3 regions of the Streptomyces sp. NPDC058401 genome follow, and region 3 is predicted to be linked to each of the others. Evidence: riboswitches for the same ligand, from Rfam matches in the RefSeq annotation. Region 3 holds a riboswitch; each other region holds the start of a gene.
The links. A riboswitch is a leader RNA that binds a small molecule or an ion and turns the genes downstream of it on or off. The one in region 3 is predicted to bind thiamine pyrophosphate.

Region 1 (9,980 bases), on a different contig from region 3:
ACGCGGGCCCGGCTCCCGTGCCCGCGCAGCACGGGTACGGCCACGAAGCCCCGTACGCCGCCACCCTCGATCTCGGGCTCGGGCTCGGCCTCGGCCCCGACGAGCCCGTCGGTGGGCCGATGGGCCACGCCGCCGAGGAGAGCGACCCCGACGGGTACACCCCGACGCAGCGCGACCTCCCCGTCATCGGGCGCGGCGCCCTCGGCGGCCCCGGCGACACCGTGCAGATCCAGTACGTCCCCCAGGAGACCCCGGGCGAGGGCCCCGGCCCTCTCTACGTAGTCGGCGACGTCCACGGGTACATCGACGAACTCGTCGCGGAACTGCAGTTCCAGGGACTCATCGACGCCGAACGCAACTGGTCCGCCGGCAACGCACGGCTCTGGTTCCTCGGCGACTTCACCGACCGCGGACCCGACGGCATCGGGGTCATCGACCTCGTCATGCGGCTCTCCGCCGAGGCCGCCGCCGCGGGCGGCTACTGCAAGGCCCTCATGGGCAACCACGAGCTGCTGCTCATCGGCGCCAAGCGGTTCGGGGACACCCCCGTCGTCTCCGGCGCCGGCACCGCCACCTTCCAGGCCGCCTGGCTCCTCAACGGCGGCCAGCGCACCGACATGGACCGCCTGCAGGACGTCCACATCCAGTGGATGTCCCGGCTGGACGCCGCGGTCCTGGTGGACGACCACCTGCTCCTCCACTCGGACACCACCGCCTACCTCGACTACGGCGACTCGGTCGAGGACGTCAACGACACCATCCACGAGCTGCTCAACCGCAACGACGCCGACATCACCTGGGACCTGTTCCGCAAGTTCACCAAGCGCTTCGCCTTCCGCGACGAGGAGACCGGCCCCCAGGCCGTGCGCGAGCTCATCGGCACCTACGGCGGCAGCCGCGTCGTGCACGGGCACAGCCCCATCCCCTACCTGCTGGGCGAGGTGGGCACCGAGGACGGTGACGGTGCCCACGGCCCCGAGGCCGTGGTCGGCCCGCACGTTTATGCGGAAGGCCTGGCCATCGCGATGGACGGTGGCGTGACGATGGCGGGCAAACTGCTCGTCGTGCAACTCCCGCTGAACGACTGAGGCTTCCCGGAGCTGGGTATTTCCGGAAAGCCCCTGTCGACGTACGGCGTGGGCGCTCTACCATCGCTCTATCCGTAGCAGGCTCTCCTCCGTTTGTGCCGGCGCCCCGTTCTACACGGACATACCGGTCCCCACGGAGCATCGGGGGATGCACATGACCAGCGCTCCGCACCTGCTCACCGAAGACCGACCGGAGTTCGATCGGCTCCTCGACGAGGTGTTGCGCACGGCGAACGCCAGGCCCGAGCTCGCCGCCCTGGGCGAACGGCTGAACGCCGAACAGCTGCGCACCATGGCCATGGGGGCCACCGGGCTGCTGACGGCCGCGGCCGCAGCCGAGTACGACCACTACGTGAAGGTCCGCAAAGAACGTCAGGACGAGATCCTGTCCACCCCCGGCACGACGGGGGAGGAGGGCGACGGGCAGGGCGGCGGCGCGGGCGTCAGCGCCGTGGTCGCGGTCCTCGCACCGGTCCTGGCCGGCACCGCCATGCTGATCTTCCTGCTGGTGGGCTACATCCTGAAGATGATCGAACCCGAACCGGCCTTCGCCGACACGATGCTGACGGCGGGTTGGCTCTTCGGCGGGCTCACCGCCGCCGCCCTGCTCTTCGCCGTGATCGGGCTGCTCGTGACGGCCGTCCGCAACAGTTCCACCGAGGTGGCGGAGGACGAGACCGAGGCCGTACCCGACGAGGTGGCGCGGGCGCGGGAGGCCTGGCGCAACGCCCTGCTGGAGCGGGGCATCGTGCCGTTCCTCCGGGACGCGCTGGCCGATCCCAGCGCGGGGGCCGGCTTCCCGGCACCCCGGAAACCGGGAACCGGGCGCATCCCCAACCTGGGATACACCCGGCCCGACTTCACCAGTCCGGGAGCCCCGGCTGAGGGGCCCCGTCCCGGATACTCGTCTCCGGACTTCACCAGTCCGGACTTCGGAGGCCCGGAGTCCGAGCCGCAGTGAGCGCTACTGGCCGTTCGGCGAGCCGGAGTGGGCCAGGTCACCCTTCCACTCGATGCCCTTGCCGCGGAGTCCGATCGCGGGGTTCGGAGCCGGCAGGAGCTGGGTCCAGGCCTCGTCCCAGATGAAGTTCATGCCGTTCACGTCGCCGTGGGTCTGGAACACCTGGCCGGTCGTGGTCAGCACCTTGATGAACGCGTCATTGCCCCGGGACGCGATGGAGATGCCGCAGGCGATACCCACGGGGAAGCCCGGGTTGTCGTCGGCGTCGCTGATGTTCTGCCAGACCGGCACGCCGCCCGGCGTGGACGCCCGTCCCGCGTAGGCGATCCCGCCCGAGAGGGCGGCGTGGAAGTCCTCGGTGTTCGAGGGCGAGTAACTGTCGATGTCGTTGCAGGGGCCGGTGGCGCCCGTGGCACCGGTGGAGCCCGTGGCACCGGTGGGGCCGGTAGGACCGGTCGCACCCGTCGCACCGTTGGTACCCGAGGCGCCGGTCGCACCCGTCGGACCGGTGGCGCCCGTCGCCCCGGTGGCGCCCGTCGCCCCGGGGTAGCCGCGCGGCCCGGTCGGGCCCGTCGCGCCAGTGACGCCCCTGGGCCCGGTGGGACCCGTCGCGCCCTTCTGCCCCTTCGGTCCGCGCGGGCCCCGCGGGCCCACCTTGCAGTCGTCACCGTGAGCCGCCGCCGGCGCACCCGCTCTGTGTTGCTGCGCCTTGCAGTGGTCCGGACCGCCCGACGCCTCCGCCAGCGCGACCGCCGGAGTCGCCAGGCCCGCCAGCACCAGCGCCACCGAGGCGAGCGTGCTGCCCGTCAGCCAGCCGGCCCGTCGGGGCAACGGCCCCAAGTAGGTACGGGTCTTGTTCTCAGAACTCATGTACCGCTCCTCGCACACACCGGATCGAATCGACCTGCGAAGTCCGGACGTACGACCGGTCTCCGCGGGCCATCCTGGGGACCCAGCCCCTTCCCGTCCGATCGGCACGCCCATCCGTCAGCGGAACGGTGCAGTGCGCACGGCCACTTGGCGGCCTGGAGCACGGCCACACGGGTCTGCGCATGCGCCATGTTTCACGTGAAACAGCCGGCTCTGTTTCACGTGAAACATCGGAGCACTCGCCCCCTAGTCGGCGGACCGGTCTCCCAGCACCCGTCGCCGTTGCCCGACATCCGTCAGGGCCGGGGAGCGCCAGGCACCGTCCGGGTGGTACAGGTTCCGGCCCGGCTCCACGATCTCGTCGATCCGGTCGAGGGTCGCGTCGTCGAGGACCAGGCCGGCGCCCTTCAGCAGCGCTTCCAGCTGCTCCATGGTCCGCGGCCCGGTGATCACCGAGGTGACGGCGGGATGGGCCAGCGGGAAGGCCACTGCCAGCTCGGGCAGCGTGCAGCCGATGGAGTCGGCGAGCTCCACCAGCTGCTCCACGGCCTCCAGCTTCGCGATATTTCCCGGAACCGCGGGGTCGAAGCGGGCCGGGGTCAGCGCGGCGCGCCCCGAGGTCATGTCGATGGTCCTGCCGAGCCGGTACTTCCCGCTCAGGAAACCGGACGCGAGCGGGCTCCAGGTCAGGACGCCCATCCCGTACCTCCGGGCCACCGGCAGCACGCTGCTCTCGATGCCGCGCGCGAGGATCGAGTACGGCGGCTGCTCGGTCCGGAACCTCGGCAGGGCCCACCGTTCGGCGACGTGGTGCGCCTCGACGATCTCCTCGGCCGGGAAGGTGGAGCAGCCGAAGGCTCGTATCTTGCCGGCCCGGACCAGGTCGCCGAGGACGGAGAGGGTCTCCTCGACGTCCGTACCGTGGTCGGGACGGTGCACCTGGTAGAGGTCGATCCAGTCCGTGTCCAGCCGGCGCAGGCTGTCCTCGACGGCACGCACGATCCAGCGGCGGGAGTTCCCGCTGCGGTTGCGGCCCTCGCCCATCTGGAAGTGCACCTTGGTCGCGAGCACGACCTCGTCCCGCCGGCCCTTGAGGGCCTTGCCCACGATCGTCTCGGACTCCCCGGCGGAGTACATGTCCGCGGTGTCCACGAAGTTGATCCCGTGGTCGAGCGCGGCGTGGATGATCCGCACGCACTCCTCGTGATCCGGATTTCCCACCGCGCCGAACATCATCGTGCCGAGGCAGTGCGTGCTGACCTCGATGCCGGTCCCACCCAGAATTCGGTATCGCATGCTCATGGGCCGCACTGTAAAAGTTGGAGCGCGCTCCAGCGCAAGCCCCCGCGACCGCACGGGACCACGACGGCCCGGACCGCCTCCGGAAGATGTCCGGGGCGGCCCGGGCCGCGTCGGTGCTGTCTGTACTACGTCAGGTCAGGCATGCCGGATCACTTGCGCGGCTTGGCCGGGCGGGCGGGACCGGCCTTGAACTCGCCCTTGAACGCGCCTCTGACGAGCACGGCCGGTGTGGGCGTCGTCTGCTGGAGCCACGGCTCGTTCCAGACGAAGGTGTTGCCATTGATGTCGCCATGCGTCTGCCACACGGTCCCGGTCGCCGTCACCACCTTGACGAACGCGTTGTTGCCCCGGGACTCGATCGCGACGCCGCAGACGTTGGCCGGGTAGCCGGGGTTCGCGGGATCGGTCATCGTCGCGGTCGAGTTGGTGAGGTCCTGCCAGGCGATCGCCCCGCCCACGGTGGAGGCCTTCCCCACGTACGTCCTGCCGCCGGTGAGTACGGCCTGGAAGTCCTCGGTGTTCGAGGGCGTGTAGGCGTCGATGTCGGAACAAGCGCCGGTAGCACCGGTCGCACCCGTGGCACCGGTCGCACCCGTGGCACCGGTCGCACCTGTGGCGCCCAGAGCACCGGTCGGACCCGTCGGGCCCGTCGGACCCGTCGGGCCCGTCGCGCCATCGGGACCGGTCGCCCCCGTGGCACCGGTCGCACCGTCAGCACCCGTGGGACCCGTCGGGCCCGTCGCACCGTCGGGACCAGTCGCACCCGTGGCACCGGTCGCACCGTCAGCACCCGTCGGGCCCGTCGGTCCCGTCGCGCCGTCGGGACCAGTCGCACCCGTCGCACCCGTCGCACCCGTCGCACCCGTCGCGCCGGTGGGACCCGTAGCCCCGATCGGCCCCGTCTGGCCGGTCGCGCCCGTGGCACCGCCGGCACCGGTCGCACCGGTCGCGCCCGTCGCACCCGTCGCACCCGTCGCGCCGCTAGGACCCGTAGGCCCCGTAGGCCCCGTAGGCCCGGTCGGACCCGTAGGGCCTACAGGGGGGCATCCGTGGTCGTGTCCGTCGTGGTGCTCGCGTCCCTCGTCGTCGCCCCAGTTGCCGTGACCGTCGTCGTCCCCGCCGCCGCCCCGGTACCTGTCCTGCGGCGGTCCGCCGTGCGGCTCGCAGTCCTCGCCTCCGCCGCCGGCCGACGGGGCGGTGGCTCTCACCGCGGTGACCGCCGGTCTGGCCACCGCGACGACGGGGGTGGCCATGCCCACGAGTACGAGGGAAAGGGAGGCCAGGGCACCTCCCGCGATCCAGGCACGGTTGCGGGGGACGGGACCAAGGCGAAGCTTGGTCTGGTGCTCACGACTCATCTGCGGCGCTCCTTCGGAACGGAATGCGAGCCGGAACGGGTGGCGCCCCGGCTGCGGGTTCGAACGTCCCTGGGACTTACGGACCGCGCCGCCCGGATCTTGAGCCGGCGGGGCGTTTATCAGCAGAACGGCTTATCGGCCGCCCCCGAACGGATGCGTCGACGCCCACCGGGTGGTAGCGCCACCGCGCCACCGGCGTGCCGCCGACCCATCGGCGGCCCCACTCCCTAACGTCGCCCGCGATCCGTCCGACGAGAGGGTGCTGCGGTGAGGCCGACCATCTGTCTGAACATGATCGTCAAGAACGAGGCGCCGACGATCCGGAAGTGCCTGGAGTCGGTGCGCCCCCTGATCGACACCTGGGTGATCGTGGACACGGGCTCCACCGACGGCACCCAGGACGTCATCCGGGACTGCTTCGCCGACCTGCCCGGCGCGCTCCACGAGCGGCCGTGGAAGGGCTTCGACGGCAGCCGCACCGAGGCGATCGAGCTCGCGCGCTCCAGCGCCGACTACCTGCTCTTCATCGACGGCGACGACGAGATGCAGATCCAGTCCGGATTCCGCATGCCGGAGCTGACCCTCGACGCGTACCAGGTGGCGCTGCACGACGGCCCGATCGTCCACTGGCGGCCGGCGCTGGTCTCCACCCGGCTGCCCTGGAGGTACGTCGGCGTGCTCCACGAGTACATCGACTGCGGCGCCGAGTACGGCCGCGACGTGATCGAGGGCTTCAACATCCTCTCCGTCGGCGGCGGGGCCCGCTTCCGCGAAGAAGGGCAGCGGGCGAAGTACCTGCGCGATGCGGAGGTACTCACCGAAGGCCTCGCGAAGGAGCCCGACAACTCCCGGTACGCCTTCTACCTGGCCCAGAGCTGGCGCGACGCCGGAGAGCCCGAGAAGGCGCTCGCCGCCTACGACCACCGGGTGGCCATGGGCGGCTGGGCCGAGGAGACCTACTGCGCGCAGCTCTACGCCGCACGGCTCGCGGTCACCCTCGAGAGGCCGCCGGCCGAGGTGACGGACCGCTACCTGCGGGCGCACGAGAGCCGCCCCTCGCGCGCCGAGGCCCTCGGCGACCTCGCCCGGCTCTGCCGCCTCGAAAGCCGCTGGCCCCTCGCCTACCTGTTCGCCCGGCAGGCGGTTCGGGTGCCCCACCCGGAGGACATCCTCTTCGTCGAGTTCGCCTGGCACGACTGGCGCGCACTCGACGAACTCGCGGTGGCCGCCTACTGGACCGGGGAGTACGAGGAGTCGTTGGACTGCTGCCAACTCCTGCTCCAGGGCGGCAAACTGCCCGCCGACCAGCAGGACCGGGTCCTCGCCAACCTCGAGTTCGCGCGGCGCAAGCTGGGCGTGGGCTCCCCGGCCTTCGCCTGACGTACGCAACGGCGGCCCGCGACTCCCCCCTCGGTGTCGCGGGCCGTCCGTATGTGCCTCAGCGGGAGGTCAGTCCGCCAGCGGCAGGTACACGCGGTTGCCCGCGGCCGCGAACTCGGCGGACTTCTCCGCCATGCCCGCCTCGATCTCCTCGGCGCCCAGGTCGCCGCCGTGCTGGCGGCGGATGTCCTGGGAGATCTTCATCGAGCAGAACTTCGGACCGCACATGGAGCAGAAGTGCGCGGTCTTGGCCGGCTCGGCCGGGAGGGTCTCGTCGTGGAACTCACGGGCCGTGACCGGGTCGAGGGCCAGGTTGAACTGGTCCTCCCAGCGGAACTCGAACCGCGCGTCCGACAGGGCGTCGTCCCACTCCTGGGCGCCCGGGTGGCCCTTGGCCAGGTCCGCCGCGTGGGCCGCGATCTTGTACGTGATGACACCGGTCTTCACGTCATCGCGGTTCGGCAGGCCCAGGTGCTCCTTGGGCGTGACGTAGCAGAGCATCGCGGTGCCCCACCAGGCGATCATCGCGGCGCCGATGCCCGAGGTGATGTGGTCGTACGCGGGCGCGACGTCGGTGGTCAGCGGGCCGAGCGTGTAGAACGGCGCCTCTTCGCAGATCTCCTGCTGAAGGTCGATGTTCTCCTTGATCTTGTGCATCGGGACGTGCCCGGGGCCCTCGATCATCGTCTGCACGTTGTGGCGCTTGGCGATGGTGTTGAGCTCGCCCAGCGTCTTCAGCTCCGCGAACTGCGCCGCGTCGTTGGCGTCCGCGATGGAACCGGGGCGCAGGCCGTCACCCAGGGAGTACGTGACGTCGTACGCCGCGAGGATCTCGCAGAGCTCCTCGAAGTTCGTGTAGAGGAAGTTCTCCTTGTGGTGCGCCAGGCACCAGGCGGCCATGATCGAGCCGCCGCGCGAGACGATGCCGGTCTTGCGGCGCGCGGTGAGCGGCACGTACGACAGCAGCACGCCGGCGTGGACCGTCATGTAGTCGACGCCCTGCTCGGCCTGCTCGATGACCGTGTCCTTGTAGATCTCCCAGGTCAGGTCCTCGGCGCGGCCGTCGACCTTCTCCAGCGCCTGGTACAGCGGCACGGTGCCGATCGGCACGGGAGAATTGCGCAGCACCCACTCGCGGGTGGTGTGGATGTTGCGGCCGGTGGAGAGGTCCATGACCGTGTCGGCGCCCCACTTGGTCGCCCAGGTCATCTTGTCCACCTCCTCCTCGATCGAGGAGGTGACCGCGGAGTTGCCGATGTTGGCGTTGACCTTCACCAGGAACCGCTTGCCGATGATCATCGGCTCGATCTCGGGGTGGTTCACGTTGACCGGCATGACCGCGCGGCCTGCGGCGATCTCCTCGCGGACGACCTCGGGGGAGACGTTCTCGCGGATCGCGACGTACTCCATCTCCGGGGTGATCTCGCCCCGGCGGGCGTACGCGAGCTGCGTGACCGCGGCGCCGCCACGGCCCCGGCGGGGCTGGCGCGGACGGCCCGGGAAGACCGCGTCGAGGTTCTTGAGGCCACCGCGCGGCGAGGTGTGCTTGATGCCGTCGTCCTCGGGGCGCACGGGGCGGCCCGAGTACTCCTCGGTGTCGCCGCGGCTGATGATCCAGTTCTCGCGCAGCGGCGGCAGGCCCCGGCGCACGTCCGTCTCGATCTGCGGGTCGGTGTACGGCCCGGACGTGTCGTAGAGCGTCACGTCCTTGCCGTTGGTGAGGTGGACCTGACGAACCGGCACCCGGATGTCGGGGCGGGAGCCCGCCACGTACCCCTTGTGCCAGCCGGGCTGGCGCTCGGTCTGGCCGTCGGCGTCCTGGCTGACGGCAGGCGTGCGTGCGTCCTGAATGGTCATGAGACCTAATCTCCCTACGCCGGCATTACCCGGTAACAGGTTCGGCGGTCGACGCAGCCTCTTCCCGTACGCATATTCGAATGCGAACGGTGATCAGCGCCCTCTCAGCCCGGTGCTCCGAGCTCCCGCGTTGTGCAAAGTAGCCCCCACGCTAGCGTCATGTGTGGCGTGCTGAACAGTGGGCCCCCTCATCTGTTGCGATGATCAGCCAGTGACGTCCTCGCCGCAGCCCCCCACCGAACCCACGGATCCCGCTGGTCACGCAGGTCACTCCAGCCACGCTGACCACGCGCACGCGGACCCCGGTCACTCGCCCGCCGCCCCTTCCGGCCACTCCCACGGCCATGCGCACAGCCACGGCCCGGCGGCCCCCGTCTCGAAGCACCTGCGCAAGGTGATCGCGGCCGTGCTGATCCCCTTCGCCACGGCCGTCGTGATCGGCATGGTGGTGCTCTGGCCCGGTGGTGCGCCGGGTCACGAGCGCACCGGCGTCGGCTTCGACCGGCAGACCCAGCAGGGCACGGTCGTCGCGCTCCAGCACGTCGACTGCAAATCCGTGAACGCCGCACAGGTACCGCCGACCGGCGACGCCTCCACTCCCGAGGGGCGCGAGGCCATCGCCGCGCAGAACGGCGAGTGCAAGAAGGCCACGGTCAAGGTCGGCAGCGGCCCCGACAAGGGCCGCGAGTTCATCGAGATCATCCAGCCGGGCGCACCACGGCAGTTGACGGACGGCCAGGACGTGGTGGTCGCCTACGCGCCGGACGCGCCCCGGGACCTCCAGTACTCCGTGATCGACGTGAACCGCAAGCTGCCGATGGCCCTGCTCGCCGGCATCTTCGCCCTCTCGGTCGTCATCGTCGGGCGGATGCGCGGACTGTTCGCGCTCATCGCCCTCGTCGTCAGCTTCGCGGTGCTGACCCTCTTCATCCTCCCGGCGATCCTGCAGGGGTCGAATCCGCTGGTCGTGGCCGTGGTCGGAGCCAGCGCGATCATGCTGATCGCGCTCTACATGTGCCACGGACTGACGGCCCGGACCTCGGTGGCGGTCCTCGGCACCATCATCTCGCTGCTGCTGATCGGCCTGCTGGGCTCGCTGTTCATCGACTGGGCGTTCCTCAGCGGCAACACGGACGACAACACCGGGCTGATCCACGGGCTCTA
Region 2 (9,980 bases), on a different contig from region 3:
CACCGCGCGCAGGACCGGCAGCATGGTCCGTACGACGAAGGGAACGCCCACCAGCGCCTGCGCCAGCGGCACCAGGATCCACGAGGTCCGCAGGTCCAGCGGCGGCTTGTCCAGGGTGATGAGGAAGCCGAAGCCGACGGTCACGGCCGACACCCCCAGCGGGAGCATCAGCAGCGCGTCGAAGCCCCGGACGAAGCGGCCGGCGCGCCGGGTCAGGGCGGCCGCCGCGAGCCCGCCGACGACCAGCGCGATGGCGGTGGCGGCGAGCGCGTACTGCAGGGAGTTCCAGATCGCCTCCAGCGGCGGCACGAGGAAGGTTCCGCCGCCCGCACCCACCTCCTGGAGCGCCCGGTAGAAGCCGAAGCCGTACCCGCCGGGGGCGTCGAGCGAGCGCTCGACCAGCACCGCGAGCGGCGCCACGATCAGCAGCGCCACCGTCAGCAGCACCCCGCCGAGCAGGGTGCGCTGCGCCCAGCCGCGCGGCCGGTGCGTGGTCCGCCCCGGGTCCACGAGCCGCAGCGCGGTCTCCCGTTTGCGCACGGTCCAGGCGTGCACGCCGAGGATCCCGCCGATGGCCGCGAACTGCACCATCGTCAGCACGGCGGCCGTCGGCAGGTCCAGGAGCTGCGCGGTCTGCCGGTAGACCTCCACCTCCAGGGTGGAGTACGCGGGCCCGCCCAGGATCTGCACGACGCCGAAGGAGGAGAACGTGAACAGGAACACCATGAGCGAGGCGGCCGCGACGGCCGGGACCAGCGCGGGCAGCGTCACCCGGCGCCAGGCGGCGAACCGCCCGGCGCCGAGCACCCGGGCGGCCTCCTCCTGGCGCGGGTCCAGCTGCGCCCACAGCCCGCCGACCGTGCGGATGACCACGGCGTAGTTGAAGAAGACGTGCGCGAGCAGGATCGCCCAGACGGTCGTGTCGAGGCGGATCCCCCACACCTCGTCCAGCAGACCGTTCCGCCCCACGAGCGCCAGGAACGCGGTGCCGACCACGACGGTCGGCAGCACGAACGGCACCGTGACGAGCGCCCGCAGCAGCTGTTTGCCGGGGAACTCGAAGCGCGCGAAGACGTACGCGCCGGGGAGTGCGATCAGGAGCGTGAGCGCCGTGGACGCGAGCGCCTGCCAGGTGGTGAACCAGAGCACGTCGCCGATGTCGGGCCGGGCCAGCACCTCGCCGATCCGGCCGAACTGCCAGCCGGCGTCCGTCTTGAGCCCGCGCCCGACGATCGCGGCGACGGGGTACGCGAAGAACAGCCCGAAGAAGACGAGCGGCACGGCCATCAGACCGAGCCTGACGGCCGTGGCCCGCCCGCTCTCCTTCGGAACGCCGCTCACTCGTCCTACTTCACGACGAGGGCGGACCAGGCCTTGACCCACTGGTCACGGTTCTTGGCGATGGCCTCCGGGGCGACCGTCTCGGGCTTCTCGATGACCACGCCGTGCTTGGTGAACAGCTCGGGCAGGACCGCGTCCTTGGTCACCGGGTTCACGAACATCTGGAGCGGCATGTCCTCCTGGAACTTCTTGGAGATCAGGAAGTCCAGGAGCGCCTTGCCGCCCTTCTCGTTCTTCGCGCCCTTGAGCAGACCGGCGAACTCGGTCTGCCGGAAGCAGGTGCCCGTCGCGACGCCCGTGGGGGCCTCGGCCGGCTGCGGCTCGCCGTACAGGACCTCGACCGGCGGGCTGGAGGCGTAGGAGACGACCAGCGGGCGGTCGCCCTTGGCCTTCTTGCCGCCGGCCGAGCCGGAGAACCGCTCGTTGTAGGCCTGCTCCCAGCCGTCGACCACCTCGACGCCGTTGGCCTTGAGCTTGCTCCAGTAGCCCTCCCAGCCCGCGTCCCCGTACTTGCCGACGGAGGCGAGGAGGAAGCCGAGGCCGGGCGAGGAGGTCGCGGCGTTCTCGGTGACCAGGAGGTTCTTGTACTCCGGCTTGATCAGGTCGTCCAGCGTCTGCGGCGGGGCGAGCTTCTTGTCGGCGAAGTAGGCCTTGTCGTAGTTGACGCAGATGTCTCCGGAGTCGACCGGGGTGACCCGGTGCTCCTTGTCGAGCACGAACTCGGGCTTCACGTCGGCCAGCCCCTTGGCCTCGTACGGCGTGAAGATGCCGTTGTCGAGGGCGCGGGAGAGGAGGGTGTTGTCGACGCCGAAGAACACGTCGCCGCGCGGGGAGCCCTTGGTGAGGATCTCCTGGTTCAGGGCCGCGCCGGCGTCGCCCGACTTCAGGACCTTGACGGTGTAGCCGCTCTGCTGCTCGAACTCCTTGAGGACCGTGTCGGTCACGTTGAAGGAGTCGTGCGAGACGAGGGTGATCGTCTTGTCGTCCGCGGCCTTGTCCTTGGCGTCGCCGCCGCAGGCGCTGAGCGTGGTGACGCCGAGCGCGGCCGCGAGCGCGACGCCCGCCAGCTTCTTGGTGGTGCTCATTGGTGCATTCCTCCTGGGATGTCCAGGAGAAGACGCGGCCCTGCCCGGCGCTCTGTGGAGCGGACGCCGGGCAGGGCGCAACAGCTTGAGTGGTGACCGAACTTCCTACCCCGAATGACCGGGGCGAGGTTCAGAGGGTCTGCGGTGACGGATACCGCACTCTCAGCGCTGTGGCGCTCCCCTGTCGGAATATGAAATTGGTTGTTCGGCCACAGGGTACCCCGTGGCCGAAAGCAAACCTCAACTGGCGAAAATCAGCGCTCCGAGGCGGCGAGCTGGCCGCACGCCCCGTCGATCTCCTGCCCGCGGGTGTCGCGGACGGTCACGGGCACGCCGTGGCGGGCGATGGCGTCCACGAACGCCTTCTCGTCCTCGGGCCGCGAGGCGGTCCACTTCGAGCCGGGCGTCGGGTTCAGCGGGATCAGGTTGACGTGCACGCGCTTGCCCTTGAGCAGCTTGCCGAGCAGGTCACCGCGCCAGGCCTGGTCGTTGATGTCGCGGATCAGGGCGTACTCGATGGAGATCCGGCGGCCGGACTTCTCCGCGTACTCCCATGCCGCACCGAGCACCTCGCGGACGTTCCAGCGGGTGTTCACCGGGACCAGGGTGTCGCGCAGCTCGTCGTCCGGGGCGTGCAGGGAGACGGCGAGGCGGCACTTGAAGCCCTCGTCGGCGAAGCGGTGCATCGCCGGGACCAGGCCCACGGTGGAGACGGTGATCCCGCGCTGGGACAGGCCCAGGCCGTCGGGCTCCGGGTCGGTGAGGCGGCGGATGGCGCCGACGACACGGTTGTAGTTGGCGAGCGGCTCGCCCATGCCCATGAAGACGATGTTCGACAGCCGGGCGGGCCCGCCGGGGACCTCGCCGTCGCGCAGGGCGCGCATGCCGTCGACGATCTGGTGGACGATCTCGGCGGTCGACAGGTTGCGGTCGAGGCCGGCCTGGCCGGTGGCGCAGAACGGGCAGTTCATGCCGCAGCCGGCCTGCGAGGAGATGCACATGGTGACCCGGTCCGGGTAGCGCATCAGCACGGACTCGACGAGCGTGCCGTCGTGCAGCTTCCACAGGGTCTTGCGGGTGGTGTCGTCATCGCAGGAGATGTGGCGCAGGACGTTCATCAGGTCCGGCAGCAGCTCCTGCTGGAGCTTCTCGCGCGAGGCGGCGGGGATGTCGGTCCACTCGGCCGGGTCGTGCGTGTACCGGGCGAAGTAGTGCTGGGAGAGCTGCTTGGCCCGGAAGGGCTTCTCACCGATCGCGGCGACCGCCTCCCGGCGCTCCTCGGGGGTGAGGTCGGCGAGGTGCCGGGGCGGCTTCTTCGCTCCACGAGGGGCGACGAAAGTGAGCTCTCCCGGTACAGGGCGGGCCATGGCAGGTACTCCTTGTAAGACGAAAGGCGCGCCGCAGAAGCAGCGCGCCCTCCAAGAGTAACCGCCCCGCCTGCACGGGCGCCTTTTCGCAGGTCAGCCGGTGCCGACGAACAGGGCCAGCAGCAGCCACACCACGGGGGCCGTCGGAAGCAGGGAGTCCAGCCGGTCCATGATCCCGCCGTGGCCCGGCAGCAGGGTGCCCATGTCCTTGATCCCGAGATCCCGCTTGATCATGGATTCCCCGAGGTCGCCCAGTGTGGCGCTGACGGCGACGGCGAGGCCGAGCACCAGGCCCTGCCACCAGACGCCCCCGTCGATCAGGAACTCCATGCACAGGGCGCCGGCCCCCATCGCGAAGGCCACCGCTCCGAAGAGCCCCTCGCGGGTCTTTCCGGGGCTGATGCGCGGCGCGAGCTTGGTCTTGCCGAAGCGCCAGCCCACCGCGTAGGCCCCGGTGTCGCTGACCACGGTCAGGACCAGGAAGGTGACGACCCGCTGCGGCCCGTCGTCGGCGGTGAGCAGCATCGCGACGAACGTGGCCAGGAAGGGCACGTAGAACGCCGCGAAGACACCGGCGGTGACGTCCTTGAGGTAGTCCTCGGGCGGCTCGGTCATCCGCCAGACCAGGACCGCGAGGGCGGTGAGCGCCATCGCCACCCAGGCGCCCTCGGCCCCGCGGACGTACCCGGCGATGACCATCGCCGCACCGCCGATCGCGAGCGGGACCAGCGGGGCCTTGATGCCCTTCTTCTCCTGGAGCCGGGAGGTGAGCTCCCACAGGCCGACGACGACCGCCACGACGACGACGCCGACGAAGACCGCCTTGACGATGAACAGCGAGGCGAAGATCACCGCGCCGAGGCCCACTCCGACCCCTATGGCGGCACGCAGGTCCCGCCCGGCCCGCTTCTTCTGAGGCGGTGGGGAGGCGTCCTGCGGTGCCGGCGAAGGCGGGGTCGGCGGCGGGGGGCTGGGCATGGGCTCCTGCGGCGGCGTATCGGCGCGGAAGAGGGGGCCGCCGTCAGCGGCGGCCCCCCGATCGCGTGCTTCCCGGTCGTCGAAGTCACGGCCGGCGGCATCGGGCACGATGGGCATGGGCCGAGTGTGCGGGCCCACCAGCGCATCGTAGGCGGGACCCGCCGGAACCGGCTCCGGCTGCCAGGAAGTGTCGTTCATCAGACTTCGAGGAGCTCGGCTTCCTTGTGCTTCAGCAGCTCGTCCACCTGCGCGACGTACTTCGCGGTGGTGTCGTCGAGCTCCTTCTCGGCGCGGCGCACCTCGTCCTCGCCGGCTTCCTTGTCCTTGACGAGCTTGTCGAGGGCGTCCTTCGCCTTGCGGCGGATGGCACGGATCGAGACCTTGGAGTCCTCGGCCTTGGTGCGCGCGACCTTGATGTACTCCTTGCGGCGGTCCTGCGTCAGCTCGGGGAAGGTCACCCGGATGATGCTGCCGTCGTTGCTGGGGTTGACGCCCAGGTCGGAGTCGCGGATGGCCGTCTCGATGTTGCGCAGGGCGCTCTTGTCGAACGGGGTCACGATCGCCATGCGCGGCTCGGGGACCGAGAAGGAGGCGAGCTGGTTGATGGGCGTGATGGCGCCGTAGTACTCCGCCACGATCTTGTTGAACATCGCCGGGTGCGCACGACCGGTGCGAATCGCGGCGAAGTCTTCCTTGGCGACGACGACGGCCTTTTCCATCTTCTCCTCGGCCTCGAGGAGGATCTCTTCGGTCACCACGTGCTCCTGCATGTCAGAAATGGATGGTTCAGGCGGACGGGGCCTGCTCAGGCCCGGGTGCCCTGGTCGCTCACGAGCGTGCCGATCTTCTCACCCTTGACGGCTCGCGCGATATTGCCCTCGGCGAGCAGCTCGAAGACCAGGATCGGCAGCTTGTTGTCGCGGCACAGCGTGATGGCGGTGGCATCGGCGACCTTGAGGTCGCGCGACAGCACCTCGCTGTACTCCAGCGCGTCGAACTTCACCGCGTCCGGGTTCTTCTTCGGGTCGGAGTCGTAGACCCCGTCGACGCCGTTCTTGCCCATGAGGAGGGCTTCCGCGTCGATTTCCAGGGCGCGCTGGGCGGCCGTGGTGTCGGTGGAGAAGTAGGGCATGCCCATGCCGGCGCCGAAGATGACGACGCGGCCCTTCTCCAGGTGTCGCACGGCGCGCAGCGGGATGTACGGCTCGGCGACCTGGCCCATGGTGATGGCGGTCTGGACGCGGGAGTCGATGCCTTCCTTCTCCAGGAAGTCCTGGAGGGCAAGGCAGTTCATGACCGTGCCGAGCATGCCCATGTAGTCGGACCGGGCCCGGTCCATGCCGCGCTGCTGCAGTTCGGCGCCGCGGAAGAAGTTGCCACCGCCGATCACGATCGCGATCTCCGCGCCGCCGCGAACCACCGCGGCGACCTCGCGGGCGATGGCGTGGACCACGTCGGGGTCGACGCCGAGTCCTCCGCCACCGGAGAAGGCCTCGCCCGACAGCTTCAGCATGAAGCGGCGGCCCTTCTTGTCCTGGTCGCTCTTGTCGTCGGAAGCGGTGTGGGTGTCCACGCCCTGATTCATGGAGATCTCCTCGTGCACATACGAAGAAGGCCATTGCCGGTGGGTCCTCGCGGTTCCCTCTACGGCAATGGCCTCCTCGTCAGATCTGCGGTCGCCCTGCGCGAACGCGGGCGACTGCTTCAGACCCTACCGGGGTCCGGTGTCCGTCGCGTACGGACGGACTCAGATGCCGACCTTGATGCGCGAGAAGCGCACCAGGGTGACACCGGCCTCGTCCAGAACCTTCTGGACGGACTTCTTGCTGTCCAGGGCGTAGTCCTGGCCGAGCAGCGTGTTGTCGCGGAAGAAGCCGTTGACACGACCCTCGACGATCTTCGGCAGCGCGGCTTCGGGCTTGCCCTCGGCGCGGGTGACCTCTTCGGCCACACGACGCTCGGACTCGACCACGTCGGCCGGCACGTCGTCCTTGGAGAGCCACTTCGGCGCGAACGCGGCGATGTGCTGCGCGACGCCGCGGGCGACGTCGGCGTTCTCCTTGTCCAGCTCGACGAGGACGCCGATCTGGAACGGCAGGTCGGGCATGGTGCGGTGCATGTACGCCGAGACGTAGCCGCCGGTGAACTGCGCGAAGCGGTCCAGGACGATCTTCTCGCCGAGGTTGGCGTTGGCCTCGTCCACGAACGCCTGCACGGTCTTGCCGGGCTCGATCTCGGACGCCAGCAGCGCCTCGACGTCGGCCGGGGACGTGGCGGCGATGTGCTTGGCCAGCTGCTCGGTGACGGCCTGGAACTTCTCGCCCTTGGCGACGAAGTCCGTCTCGCACTTCAGCTCGACGATGACACCGGAGGTGTTGTCGTCGGCGATGATCGAGGCGACGGCACCGTTCTCGGCAGAACGGCCTTCGCGCTTGGCGACGCCCTTCTGACCCTTGATGCGGAGGGCCTCGATGGCCTTGTCGACGTCACCGTCGGACTCGACCAGCGCGTTCTTGCAGTCCATCATGCCGACGCCGGTGAGCTCGCGGAGCTTCTTGACGTCAGCGGCGGTGTAGTTCGCCATGAGTCTGGGATTCTCTCTCGAAGTCGTAGATCTACGGGTGAACGGCGGAGGAGACGCGCTCGTGGCGCGGCTCCCCCGCCGTCATCGTCCGTGCTGTGAGTGCCCGGCGCATGAACGCCGGGCGCTCTCAGTGGGTCAGGCCTGCTCGGCGTCGGCGGCCGGAGCCTCGACGACGGGCTCGGCGACGACCTCGGCCTCGGCGTCGGCGGCCGGAGCAGCCTCAGCCTCGACGGCGGGGGCGTCGACAACGGCCTCGGCGGCCGGAGCGTCCGCAGCCTCTACCGACTCGTCGGAGTCGGCCTTCTTGTCACCCTCGAGCAGGTCGCGCTCCCACTCGGCGAGCGGCTCGGCGGCGGCCTTCTCGCCCGGCTTCGAGTCGCCAGTGGCGGCACCGGAACGGGCGATGAGGCCCTCGGCGACGGCGTCGGCGATCACGCGGGTGAGCAGGGTGACGGAGCGGATCGCGTCGTCGTTGCCCGGGATCTTGTAGTCGACCTCGTCGGGGTCGCAGTTGGTGTCGAGGATCGCGACGACCGGGATGTGGAGCTTGCGCGCCTCACCGACGGCGATGTGCTCCTTCTTGGTGTCGACGATCCAGACGGCGCTGGGGACCTTCGACATCTCGCGGATACCACCGAGGGTCTTCTCCAGCTTGATCTTCTCGCGAGAGAGGACCAGGAGCTCCTTCTTGGTGAGACCCGAGGCGGCGACGTCCTCGAAGTCGATCGCCTCAAGCTCCTTCAGACGCTGAAGGCGCTTGTAGACGGTGGAGAAGTTGGTGAGCATGCCACCCAGCCACCGCTGGTTGACGTAGGGCATACCAACGCGCGTCGCCTGCTCGGCGATGGCCTCCTGGGCCTGCTTCTTGGTACCGACGAACATGATGGAACCGCCGTGGGCGACGGTCTCCTTCACGAACTCGTAGGCGCGGTCGATGTACGACAGCGACTGCAGCAGGTCGATGATGTAGATGCCGTTGCGCTCCGTGAAGATGAAGCGCTTCATCTTCGGGTTCCAACGGCGGGTCTGGTGACCGAAGTGGACGCCGCTTTCCAGCAGCTCCCGCATCGTTACGACGGCCATGGCCATCTCCTTGTTTTCTCGGTTTGGTTCCTGACGCCCCTGTCGCGCCCTGCCCCCGTAAAGGGGACCGAGAGACGCTGTCACCTGGCCCTGAGGGGCCGGTGCTGGGGCGTGCGAAGTCGACCCGGTGACCCGGATCGCCACAAGAAGTGTACGGGACCCGGTGGTATGCCGGATGACGCGGTTGTCCACAGCGCCCCGCCCGTCCACAGGCCCGGGCGGGACCGGCCCCGGAGCGGAACCCTCACCCCATGGCGAAACTACCGAAACTACCGAAGCCGACGAAGCTGCTGCTCACCCTGCTCCTGGCCCTGGCCCTGGGCCTCACCCTGGGCCCCGCCCGGGCCACGCCGGGGCCGCCGCACGTTCCGGGGGCCACGGGCGGCCGCCCGCTGCCGTCCCCGCTGACGGTGGTCCGCTGGTGGGACCCGCCCCCGACCCCGTACGCGGCGGGGCACCGCGGGGTGGACCTGGCGGCCCCGGTGGGCGCGGAGGTCCGCGCGGTCGGTCCGGGCCGCGTCCACTTCGCCGGCCCGGTCGCCGGCCGCGGGGTCCTCTCGCTGACCCTGCCGAACGGCCTGCGCACGACCTACGAACCGGTCCGCCCGCTGGTGGCGGAGGGAGCGGAGGTCACGACGGGGCAGGTGGTGGCCCTCCTCACGGACGGCACGCACTGCACCCGCCCCTGCCTCCACTGGGGCCTCCTCCACGGGGAGGCCTACCTCAATCCCCTGACCCTGCTCCCCCGCCCGACCCCGCGCCTGCTGCCTTCCGGCAGTCCGGCGCCCGAGTCCCGGGGCCCGGCCGGGTCAGCCCCCGACGCCGCGCAGGGCCATGGCCACCGCCGCGTCCGTGACCACGACGGGGTCCTCGCCCGTGCCGGCCTCGATCCGCCGGACGGCGGCGTCCACCACGCCCTGGAGCAGCATCGCGGAGAGCCTCGGCTCCGCCTGCCCCAGCGCGGCCAGCGCCTCCACGATCATCGCGATCAGGCTCCCGTGCGCCGCGCGGATCTTCTCCCGCGCCCCGGCGTCCAGCTCGCTCGCCGAGATCGCCACGACCGCCCGGTGCCTCTTGTCCCCCACCAGCCCCAGCTGGCTGCGCACGTACGCCTCGATCTTCGCCTCCGGCGCCTCCGCCTCGGACATCGCCGCCTCGATCTCGGCGGCCCACACGGGGAAGTCCACCGCGCACAGCTCTTCGACGACGGCCGCGCGGGACCGGAAGTACTCGTACACGGAGGACCGGGCGAGGCCGGTCCTCTCGGCGAGGGCGGGGAAGGTCAGCGCTTCCGTCCCCCCTTCGGACAGCAGGGAACGCGCGGCGTCCAACAGGGCGCCGCGCTGCATCGACCGGTGCTCGGCCACGGAGGCCGCTCGAATCCTGGGCACGCGTCCACTCTACGGACGTCCCGCAAGGCCGTCGCACGCTCTCGGCCCCCGCCCCCGCGCCCCGGCACCCCGCTTCAGCGCCCGACGTCCGCCAGTTTCGCCCGGAGCTGCAGGACCGACTTGGTGTGGATCTGGCTGACGCGACTCTCGG
Region 3 (9,980 bases):
GGCGGTGCCGTGGCCGTGGTGCTCGTGCCCGGCGTGACCTTGGTGCTGCTCGTGCGCGTGTTCCATGACAACCCCCTGGCGAGGAACCCTGGCGAGGAACGCCGGATAGCGGCTCTGTCGGTCGGTATGACAGAACCGTATACCCCCCTGGGGTATTCCTCAACAGGTCAGCGGAGCTCGCGCAGCTCCTTCAGCAGCGCCACGTCCGCCGCGTGCCCCTCCTTGCCGCCCGGCGTCTCGGTGATCAGGGGGACGCCCTCCATCGCCGGATGCGTGAACAGTTCCGCGAAGGCGTCCCGGCCGATGTGGCCCTGCCCGATGTTCGCGTGCCGGTCCTTGTGGGCGCCCACGCCCTCCTTGGAGTCGTTGGCGTGCACCAGCTTCAGCCGGCCCTCGCCCACCGTGTCCACCAGCAGGTCCAGCGTCTGCTTCGTCCCGCCCGGCTCCGCCAGATCGTGCCCGGCCGCGAAGATGTGGCAGGTGTCGAGGCAGATCCCGAGCATCGGATGCCGGTCGAGGGCGTCGAAGTACGGGCCGAACTCCTCGGCGGTCGAGCACAGCGAGGAACCCTGCCCGGCCGTGGACTCCAGCAGCAGGAAGGGGTCCTCGTCATGGGTCAGCTCGTCCAGCAGCGGCAGCATGTGCTCCCTGACCTGCGCGTACGCCGCCTCGCGCGGCCGGCCCCCGGTCGCCGAGCCGGTGTGCACGACCACCCCGAGCGCGCCGATCGCCCGGGCCCGGCGCAGCGAGTGCCGCAGCGATTCCACGGACTTCTCGACGGTGGCCTCGGTGTGCGAGCCGAAGTTGATCAGGTACGGCGCGTGGACGTACGCCGGGATCCCCTCGGCCGCGCAGGCCTCGCGGAACAGCTCGTCCTGCGCCGGATTGCCGACCGGGGTGGCCCAGCCGCGCGGATTGGCGACGAAGACCTGGACGGCCTCGGCGCCCATCTCGCGGGCGTAGGCCAGCCCGACCGAGGCGAGCCCGCCCGCGACGGGCACGTGCCCGCCGACTGGATTGCGGCCCGTTGAATTGGTGTTCATGGCGTGCTGTTACAGCCCCTTGGTCCTGATGGTGATGGTGCTGCCCTCGGCGGCGTTCTGGCCCGCGGGGACCGACTGGGAGTCGACGGTGTTGCTGAAGGAGAGGAAGGGCTTGTCGACCTTGACCTTGAAGCCCAGTCCCTCCAGGGTCGCGCGGGCCGCGTCGGCCTCCTGCCCGGTGACGTCCGGGACGGGGATCTGACGGGGGCCCTTGGACACGGTGAGGGTGACGGTGTCACCCGCGGCGGCCTGGCTGCCGGCGCCGATCGACTGGTTGGCGACCGTACCGGCGGGGGAGGGGGAGTTCACCTGCTCCGGGGCCGTCTCCACCTTCAGGCCGAGGCCCTCCAGGGTGGAACGGGCCTGGTCCAGGGGGGTACCCGTCACGCGCGGGACCGGCACCGGGCGGCCCTTGCTGACCACCATCGCGACCAGGGTGTCGAGCGACCGCTTCTGGCCGCCCGCCGGGTCGGTACTGATCACCGAGCCCTGCGCGACGTCCTGACTGAAGGCCTGCGTGACGGCCCCCGGCGTCAGGCCGACCGAGGTCAGTTCGGCCTTCGCGGCCTCCAGGGGCTTGCCCTTGAGGTCCGGAACGACGACGACCTCGGGTCCGCGCGAGATGGTGAGTGTCACCGCGCCGTTGCCGCGGATGCGCTTGCCGCCGGAGGGGTCGGTGTTCATCACGGTCCCCTTGTCGAAGGCCGCGCTGAACTTCCGGTCGACCCGCTTCACCCCGAGCCCGGCCGCCGACAGCTGTGACTTGGCCTCCGCCTCGGTCTTGCCGAGCAGGTTCGGGACCTTGGTGAACTGGCCGGAGCTGATGTACCAGACCCCGGTACCGAGGCCGAGGAAGAGCAGGACGCCGAGTACGACGAGCAGCGCGCCGGGCCGCCGGATCCGCGAGGCGGCCGACGTCGGCGCCGGGGGCAGCGGCGGAGCGGAGAGCCGGGAGGTGTGGGAGACGGGCTCGGCGTGCGAGGCGTGTGCGGGATGCGCGGTGTGCGCGGCATGCGACGCGGGCACGGCATGCGAGGCGTGCGCGGCCTGGGTGGTCACCGGGCGCGGGATCACGCTGGTCCGGTCCTCGGCGGCGGTCCGCTCGGCGGCCCGGGCCTGCGGCGGTACGGCGTCCAGCTCGGAGTCGCTGAGCTGGACGCGGGCCTCTATGGCCAGCCCGAGGAGGGCGGCCGCGTCGTAGGGACGCAGGTCGGGATGGCGGGCCGTGGCCTGGGCGACGAGCTCGTCGAGCGCGACGGGCAGCCCGGGGACGGCGGCCGACGGCGGCGGAACGTCCTCGTTGAGGTGCTGGTAGATCACCTGGGCCGGATTGGACCCGGTGTGCGGCTTGGAGCCGGTGAGCATCTCGTAGAACACGACCCCGGAGGCGTAGACGTCCACGCGGGTGTCGGTGACGCCGTTCTCGATCTGCTCGGGGGCGAGGTAGGAGACGGTGCCGAGGACGGACCCGGTGGTGTTGGTCACGGAGTCCACGGACCGCACCAGCCCGAAGTCGGCCACCTTGACCCGGCCGTCGTCGCCGATCAGCACGTTCTCGGGCTTCATGTCCCGGTGCACGAAACCGGCACGGTGCGCGGCGCCGAGGGCGGCGAGCACCGGTTCGAGGATGTCGAGGGCCGCGCGGGGCTGGAGCGCGCCCCGCTCGCGGAGCACGTCGCGCAGGGTGCAGCCGGACACGTACTCCATGGCGAGGTACGTGTACGGGCCGTGCGTCCCCTGGTCGAAGACGGCCACCACGTTGGGATGGGCCAGCCGGGCCACGGACTTCGCCTCACGGATGAACCGGTCGACGAAGCCGGGGTCGGCGGCGAGGGCCGGGTGCATCACCTTGAGGGCGAGAATCCGGTCCAGGCGGGTGTCGACGGCCCGGTAGACCGTGGCCATGCCGCCGGCCGCGATACGGGCGTCCACGCGGTAGCGGCCGTCGAGCGTCTGCCCGACGAGCGGGTCATCCAGGGTCGTATCCACCCGCCGATTCTACGAGGGCCGGATGGCCCCCCGTCCCGGCCGCCTGGGGGTTGCAGCGCAGCTGTGACGTGGGCGGGTACGGAGCCTGACGGGCGCGGGACCCTCACCCCCGCGGGCCGCACCCGGTCCCGCTTCTCCCACCGGTGCCCTCGACGAAGGAGCGGGACCGGGGGAGGACGGGACCGGGCCCGGCCGGGAGCGGCGAAGGCTTTGGGGTTTCCCGTCAGCCTCATCGTCCTTCCGCGTCGGGCCGGCCTGTCAAGGGCGCTCACTGCGTTCGCGTCGCTCCGCGACGGCCTTCGGCCGCCCTTGACAGACCGACCCGCCACGGAAAAACGAAGGCAGCCGGAAAACCCCAAAAGAACGGCCTGGCCAGAGGGACATGAACGGCCATGCCGCACAGCCCATCCCCGCTCCGGGGGACCGGCCCCGGGCCCGGGCGACCACGAAGACCTCAAGGTCGACCACGGGCGCATCAGATCGCTACACGCACCCCATGGCCAAGCGTCTGCCGGCCGTCCGAAGCCGACCTCTCAAACACCCACCCAAGCCCTCTAGGCGTCGAAGTCGTACTCCAGGACGTAGGAGGCGGAGTCCAGAGTCATCTCATTGAACTCAACGGCCCGTCCACCTTCGGCGAACGCGGTGCGGGCGATCTGGATGACAGGTGTGCCCACCGAGAGCGAAAGGCGTTCGGCCTCGTCGGCGGAAGGCATCCGGGAGCGAATCTCCTCACGGAAGTGGACCGGCTCGTGCCCCAGCTCGCCCAGCCTCGCGTACGTCCCACCAGGGCCGGTATCGGCTTGCGTGATGAGTGAGTTGGCGACGACGTCCGACGGTAGGTACGAGGTCGCGAGGAGCACCGGCTTTCCGTCAAGCACGAAGCGGCGGCTGCGCACCCAGACCCGGGACCCTGCGGAAACGCCGAGGGCGTCGGCGATGCGGATCGCGACCTCTTCCTCGCGCACCTCGATCTGGTCGACGACGAGGTCCCGGTCTTCGGTATCCGCGGACCAGATGGAACGGCCTGAGCCCCACTGCTCCTGTGCCAGGCGCTGGATCCCGCGTCGCCTCAGCGGTCTGAACGCCCGGACAAAGACACCGGCGCCTTTCCGCGCTTCCACGAGGCCTTCGTTCTGGAGCACGCCGAGGGCCTGTCGCGCGGTCATCCGGGCGACGCCGTAGGTGGCCATGAGCTCGTTCTCACCTGGCAGGCGGTCGCCCGGGCCGTGCTCACCCGACTGGATGGCCGTCCTCAGCGCATCAGCGATCCGCTGGTACTTCGGCTGGCGGGAGCCGTCTTGGCTGGTCATCGAACGATCACTCCTTCTCCTCTCTAGACACCCTAGGGCTAGAGGTAGGCCACTGCGCGTACCGAACGCGGGGATCCATAGGGGTCACATCTCTAGAGATGTGTTGACAAGCCGCCCTGCGTCGGATGCAGTTGAGAGGTCTCTAGAGATGTCGTCTCTGAAGCGACCTCAAGACCGAGGAGTGATCTGAATGCTGCAGATTCCTGTGGAGAGGGCCGACTCCGAGCCCGGCACCGGCACCGCCACCAAAGAGGACAGCTCCAACGCGGATCTGCTCGATCGTGCGCTGGTCGGCTGGGAGCTCTTCCTCAGCAGCTTCGAGGGGGTCTCGGATGAATGAGCGCTACGAGTACGTTCCTCATCGACTTCTTCGCCACCTCGTTCGCGACATCGCATCCGGCGTCGAGGGGGAGTTGATGGCCGTGATCAACGAGAACGTCTCGGACTCCGACGCCCGAGCGCGCTGGATGAAGTTGGCCTATATCCGCGACGCGTCCGGCCGCGAGTTCACCACCTCGATCCAGAACGTCGAAAGCGTCAGCCGGGCGACGTGATCCGCATCCCCCCAGACGTGATGCACCAGCGCAACACCCTCGGGCTTGGGTAGGTGTTTGAGGCGTTGGCTTCGGACGGCCGGCAGACGCTTGGCTATGGGGTGCGTGTAGCGATCTGATGCGCCCGTGGTCGGCCGGGCCCGAGGCCGGTTCCCCGGAGCGGGGCTGCTCATGACCGGTATGACCGTTCATGTCTCTCTGGCGAGGCCGTTCTTTTGGGGTTTTCCGGCTGCCTTCGTTTTTCCGTGGCGGGTCGGTCTGTCAAGGGCGGCCGAAGGCCGTCGCGAAGCGACGCGAACGCAGTGAGCGCCCTTGACAGGCCGGCCCGACGCGGAAGGACGATGAGGCTGACGGGAAACCCCAAAGCCTTCGCCGCTCCCGGCCGGGCCCGGTCCCGCCCTCCCCCGGTCCTGACCGGCTGGGCGGTCTGGTCCCGCCCCGGCGCCGGAGGGGGCGGGTGGGCAGCCACCGGATCCGGGTGTGGGCCCGCGGGGGCGAGGGCCCCGCCCCCGCAGTGAACCCGTACGCCGTCGGGCCCCGCTCGCGCAGGGCCCCGTACACCCGACCCCTCAGAACGCCGGGCGTTCCGGGTCCAGGGTGGCTCGGCCTTGGTGGGGGGAGGAGGGCTCTGCGAAGCGGCGTTGGGGGATGCGGCCTGCGCGGTGGGCCAGGCGGCCTGCCGAGACCGCGTCGCGCATGGCCGCGGCCATCAGGACGGGGAGCTGTGCGCGGGTCACCGCGGAGGCGAGCATGACGGCCGCGCAGCCCAGTTCCATGGCCAGGGCCACGTCGGAGGCGGTGCCGGCGCCCGCGTCCAGGATGACCGGGACTCCGGCCCGTTCGGTGATCAGCTCGAAGTTGTGCGGGTTGCGGATGCCCATGCCGGAGCCGATGGGGGAGCCGAGCGGCATGATCGCCGCGCAGCCCACGTCCTCCAGTTTGCGGGCGAGGACCGGGTCGTCGTTCGTGTAGGGGAGGACGGTGAAGCCCTCGTCGACCAGGGTCTCCGCCGCGTCGAGCAGTTCGACGCCGTCGGGGAGGAGGGTGCGTTCGTCCGCGACGACCTCCAGTTTGATCCAGTCCGTGCCGAGGGCCTCGCGGGCCAGCCGGGCCGTCAGTACGGCCTCGCCGGCCGTGAAGCAGCCCGCGGTGTTGGGGAGGACGGAGATGCCGAGGCGGTTCAGGACGGACAGGACCGAGCCCTGGACCGTCGGGTCGAGGCGCCGCATCGCGACCGTGGTGAGTTCGGTGCCGGACGCGACCAGCGCCCGTTCCAGGATGTCCAGGCTCGGGGCTCCGCCCGTGCCCATGATCAGGCGGGAGGAGAAGGTCCGGCCGGCGAGGGTGAAGGCGTCGTCGGAGATGTCGCGCGTGTCCGCCATGGGGGTCAGCCTCCCTGGACCGCGGTGAGGACCTCGACGCGGTCGCCCTCGGTCACGGAGGTGTAGGGCCACTGGCCGCGCGGTACGACGGTTTCGTTGAGGGCGGCCGCGACCCCCTTGGTGGCTTCGGTGAGGGTGGCGATCACCGTGGCGAGCATGGTCCCGTCCGCGATCTCGCGCGGCTCGCCGTTGACGGAAATGGTCATGCGAACGACTCCTGTCGCGTGAGGGCCGACGTGAGGGTGAATCGGCGCGGGGTGAAGGGGCGGGCGATCTCCGGCAGTTCGCCGGTGGTCAGCAGGTCCGCCATCACGTCCCCGGTCAGCGGGGTCAGCAGGACCCCGTTGCGGTAGTGCCCGGTGGCCAGGTGGAGGCCGGGGAGTTCGGTCGGGCCGAGGAGGGGGGCGTTGTCCGGTGATCCGGGGCGCAGCCCCGCCCGGGTTTCCACCAGGGGGAGTTCGGTGATCCCCGGCACCAGTTCGTGGGCGTCGCGCAGGAGTTCGTAGACCCCGCCCGCCGTGACGGTGGTGTCCCAGCCGAGTTCCTCGCTGGTGGCGCCGACGACGAGTTCGCCGTTCTCGCGGGGCACGAGGTAGACGTGGCTGCCGCGCACCACGGCCCGTACGGTCCGCGACAGGAACGGCGCGTAGGACGGTGGCACCGAGAGGCGCAGCACCTGCCCCTTCACCGGCCGTACGGGGGCCACGGCCTCGGGCGGTACGCCGTCCAGCCGGCCGCTGAGCGAGCCCGCCGCCAGCACCACCTGGTCGGCGCGCAGCTCCGTACCGTCCGCGTCGTCGAGGACCGCGCCGCAGGCCCGGTCGGCGGCGGTCAGCAGCCGGGCCGCGCCGGCGCGGTGCAGGGTGACGCCGGCCCGTTCGCAGGCGGCCAGCAGGGCGGCGGCGAGGCGGCGGGGGTCGACCTGGTGGTCGCCGTCCACGCGCAGGCCGCCGCGTACGCCCGGAGCCAGCATCGGTTCCAGGCGGCGGCACTCGCGGCCGGTCAGCCACTCGGACTCCAGGCCGCAGCGGCGCTGGAGGGCGTGCAGCTCGCGCAGGTGCAGCCGGTCGTCGGCGTCGAGGGCGACGGCGAGGGTGCCGCAGGCGCGGTAGCCGATGTCCATGCCGCCGCTGGCTTCGGCGAGCTCGGCGGCGAACGCGGGGTAGCGGGCGGCGGAGGCGAGGTTGAGCCCGAGCAGGGTCTCCTCGCCGTAGTGCAGCTCGGTGACGGCGGCCAGCATGCCGGCCGCGACCTGGGCGGCGCCGCCGCCGGGGTCCGGATCGGCCAGCGCGGTGCGCAGCCCGCGCCGGGCCGCCCGCCAGGCGGTGACCAGGCCGATGATGCCGCCCCCGATGACGAGGACGTCGTGGCCGGGACTCCGGCCGTTCCGATATGAATGCATGGGCGTCCAGCCCCTCCCTTCGCCGGCATGACCCGGATCAGGTTCGTACGGTCGGAGGCCGGCCAGCCTCCCTCTCAGCCCGGTGCGCCCGGACTCCCGCGATAGGTTCGGTGCCAGAGTAACGCCGAGGCCGACGGCCGGTAAGGCTGCCTCCCCGGTGCCGGGGTGTGCCCGGCTCGCGGGAGGTTCCCGCCCGCTATTCCTGACGGACCGTCAGTTGATTAGGCTGGGCCGCGTGAGCGAGCAGACGGAACAGCAGACGCAACAGGCCGGCACCCCTCCGCGCGGAGTCGTGATCGTCGGCGCCGGCATGGCCGGGGTCCAGACAGCCGTCGCCCTGCGGGAACAGGGCTGGACCGGCCCCGTCACCCTGCTGGGGGCCGAACCCCACCAGCCCTACGACCGGCCCCCGCTGTCCAAGGCGGTGCTCCTCGGCAAGGCGGAGGACTCGGCCTTCGACGTCGACTTCGAAGAGCTCCGCATCGAGCTCCGGCTCGGCGTCGAGGTCACCGGGCTGCGCCCCGCCGACCGCGAGGTGGACACCGAGGCGGGCCCGGTCCCGTACGAGGTCCTCGCACTGGCGACCGGCGCCCTCCCGCTGACCCTGCCCGGCGCGGAGGGAGTCCCCGGGGTGCACCTGCTGCGCACCCTGGACGACGCGGCCCGGCTGCGGCCCGTCCTCGCGGCCGGCTCGGCGGTCGTCGTGGTCGGGGCCGGCTGGATCGGCGCGGAATTCGCCACCGCCGCCCGAGAGGCGGGCTGCGCGGTGACGGTCGTCGAGGCGGCCGACCGGGTGCTGGCGGGCGCGCTGCCCGCGGAGGTCGCCGAACCGATGGGGCGCTGGTACGCCCAGGCCGGCGCCGAGCTGCTGACCGGCGCGCGGGTGGCCTCCGTGGAGGCGGGCCGGGTCCTCCTCGCCGACGGGCGGGCACTGCCGGCCGGGGCGGTGGTGGTGGGCATCGGAGCCCGGCCGGCCACCGGATGGCTGGCGGGATCGGGAGTGGAGCTCGGTGCGGACGGGGCGGTGGTCGCCGACGAGCGGCTGCGCACCTCCGTGCCCGGGGTGTACGCGGTGGGGGACTGCGCCTCGTTCCCCTCGGGCCGCTACGGGTCCCGGCTGCTGGTGCACCACTGGGACAACGCCCTCCAGGGGCCGCGGGTGGTCGCCGCGGACATCGTGGCCGGGGGCTCCGGGGAGCAGGTCTACGACCCGGTGCCGTACTTCTGGTCGGAGCAGTTCGGCCGCTTCGTGCAGTACGCGGGGCACCACGGCGCCGCGGACGCGCTGGTGTGGCGCGGCTCCGCGGCGGACGACACCTGGTCGGTGTGCTGGCTGCGGGACGGGCGGCTGGTCGCGGTCCTCGCGGTGGGGCGGCCGCGTGACCTGGCGCAGGGGCGACGGCTCATCGAGTCGGGGGTCGCGGTGGACCCGGCGAAGGTTGCGGACCCGGGGGTTGCGCTGAAGTCAGCGCTGGGCTGACCCGGCGCTGACCCGGCGGGGCGCGGGTCGGGAACGGGTTCCGCCGGGGTACGGGGCCCTGGGCGCCCGGGCCCCGAGCCCCTGACCCGGCCCGGCCCGGGTCGGGCTGCGCCGGCTCCCGTTCCGGGCCCGCACCGTGCGGGTCCGGCCCCGCGGGGGAAGTCCCCTACCCGCCCTTCGCCCGTTCCCCGGGCTCCGCCCGGACCCGCTTCGGGGCTGCGCCCCGGGTCCCGTTCCTCGGGCTGCGCCCGGGCCTGCTTCGGGGCTGCGCCCCGGGTCCCGCCCCAGGGCTCTGCCCCGGACTGCGCGTCCCCGGCCCGGTTCCCCGGGTGCCCGGACCCGTTTGGGGCTTCGCCCCCGGGCCTGCGCCCGTCCCGATTCCCGGGCCTGCGCCCATCCCGAGTCCGTCCCGATGGCGGCTCGCTCCGGACCCGTCCGGCCCGTCTCCGGCCCCGGTCGCGGGGCCGCCGGGCCCCGGACGGGGTCGCTCGGGTACCGGCGGCCGCGGTGAGATGGCAGGCTTGTGCTCGTGACCGAGATTGACGCAAAGATCGATGCCCTTGTTCCCGCCTGGCTGTACCTCCCCGACATCGCGGAGATGCTCGACATCGAAGTGACCAAGGTTCGCCAGCTGGTCAAGGAAGGTCAGCTGCTCGCGGTGCGCCGCGGCGAGAACCGTTCCCTCCAGGTCCCCGCGGCCTTCATCGACGGAGACAAGATCGTCAAGGGGCTGGTCGGGCTGCTGACCGTGCTCCGCGACGACCGCTTCAACGATGCGGAGATCCTGGAGTGGCTCTTCACCGCTGACGAGACCCTG

Region 1: linked by a shared signal. The riboswitch ahead of thiC (phosphomethylpyrimidine synthase ThiC) and the one ahead of thiO (glycine oxidase ThiO) in region 3 are both predicted to bind thiamine pyrophosphate.
Region 2: linked by a shared signal. The riboswitch ahead of ACFWNV_RS09165 (thiamine ABC transporter substrate binding subunit) and the one ahead of thiO (glycine oxidase ThiO) in region 3 are both predicted to bind thiamine pyrophosphate.

The regions. Positions count from the first base shown of each region.
Region 1 covers NZ_JBHXKA010000006.1:72,553-82,532, reverse strand. Annotated here, with positions in the region: gene ACFWNV_RS03855 (metallophosphoesterase) at 1-1,088, shown strand, start outside; gene ACFWNV_RS03850 (hypothetical protein) at 1,237-2,049, shown strand; gene ACFWNV_RS03845 (hypothetical protein) at 2,053-2,919, opposite strand; gene ACFWNV_RS03840 (aldo/keto reductase) at 3,166-4,215, opposite strand; gene ACFWNV_RS03835 (hypothetical protein) at 4,371-4,697, opposite strand; gene ACFWNV_RS03830 (glycosyltransferase) at 5,847-6,959, shown strand; gene thiC (phosphomethylpyrimidine synthase ThiC) at 7,029-8,816, opposite strand; TPP riboswitch at 8,811-8,955, opposite strand; gene ACFWNV_RS03820 (YibE/F family protein) at 9,028-9,980, shown strand, end outside.
Region 2 covers NZ_JBHXKA010000017.1:50,659-60,638, forward strand. Annotated here, with positions in the region: gene ACFWNV_RS09160 (ABC transporter permease) at 1-1,287, opposite strand, end outside; gene ACFWNV_RS09165 (thiamine ABC transporter substrate binding subunit) at 1,347-2,426, opposite strand; TPP riboswitch at 2,511-2,619, opposite strand; gene rlmN (23S rRNA (adenine(2503)-C(2))-methyltransferase RlmN) at 2,681-3,793, opposite strand; gene ACFWNV_RS09175 (phosphatidate cytidylyltransferase) at 3,887-4,969, opposite strand; gene frr (ribosome recycling factor) at 4,969-5,526, opposite strand; gene pyrH (UMP kinase) at 5,577-6,356, opposite strand; gene tsf (translation elongation factor Ts) at 6,519-7,355, opposite strand; gene rpsB (30S ribosomal protein S2) at 7,491-8,438, opposite strand; partial or broken gene ACFWNV_RS09200 (peptidoglycan DD-metalloendopeptidase family protein) at 8,690-9,109, shown strand; gene ACFWNV_RS09205 (TetR/AcrR family transcriptional regulator) at 9,248-9,805, opposite strand; gene whiG (RNA polymerase sigma factor WhiG) at 9,904-9,980, opposite strand, start outside.
Region 3 covers NZ_JBHXKA010000068.1:18,884-28,863, reverse strand. Annotated here, with positions in the region: gene ACFWNV_RS24010 (DUF4396 domain-containing protein) at 1-66, opposite strand, end outside; gene ACFWNV_RS24005 (deoxyribonuclease IV) at 168-1,043, opposite strand; gene pknB (Stk1 family PASTA domain-containing Ser/Thr kinase) at 1,053-3,032, opposite strand; gene ACFWNV_RS23995 (GntR family transcriptional regulator) at 3,587-4,345, opposite strand; gene ACFWNV_RS23990 (hypothetical protein) at 4,536-4,685, shown strand; gene ACFWNV_RS23985 (hypothetical protein) at 4,678-4,899, shown strand; gene ACFWNV_RS23980 (thiazole synthase) at 5,469-6,281, opposite strand; gene thiS (sulfur carrier protein ThiS) at 6,287-6,487, opposite strand; gene thiO (glycine oxidase ThiO) at 6,484-7,683, opposite strand; TPP riboswitch at 7,681-7,793, opposite strand; gene ACFWNV_RS23965 (NAD(P)/FAD-dependent oxidoreductase) at 7,919-9,163, shown strand; gene ACFWNV_RS23960 (Rv2175c family DNA-binding protein) at 9,693-9,980, shown strand, end outside.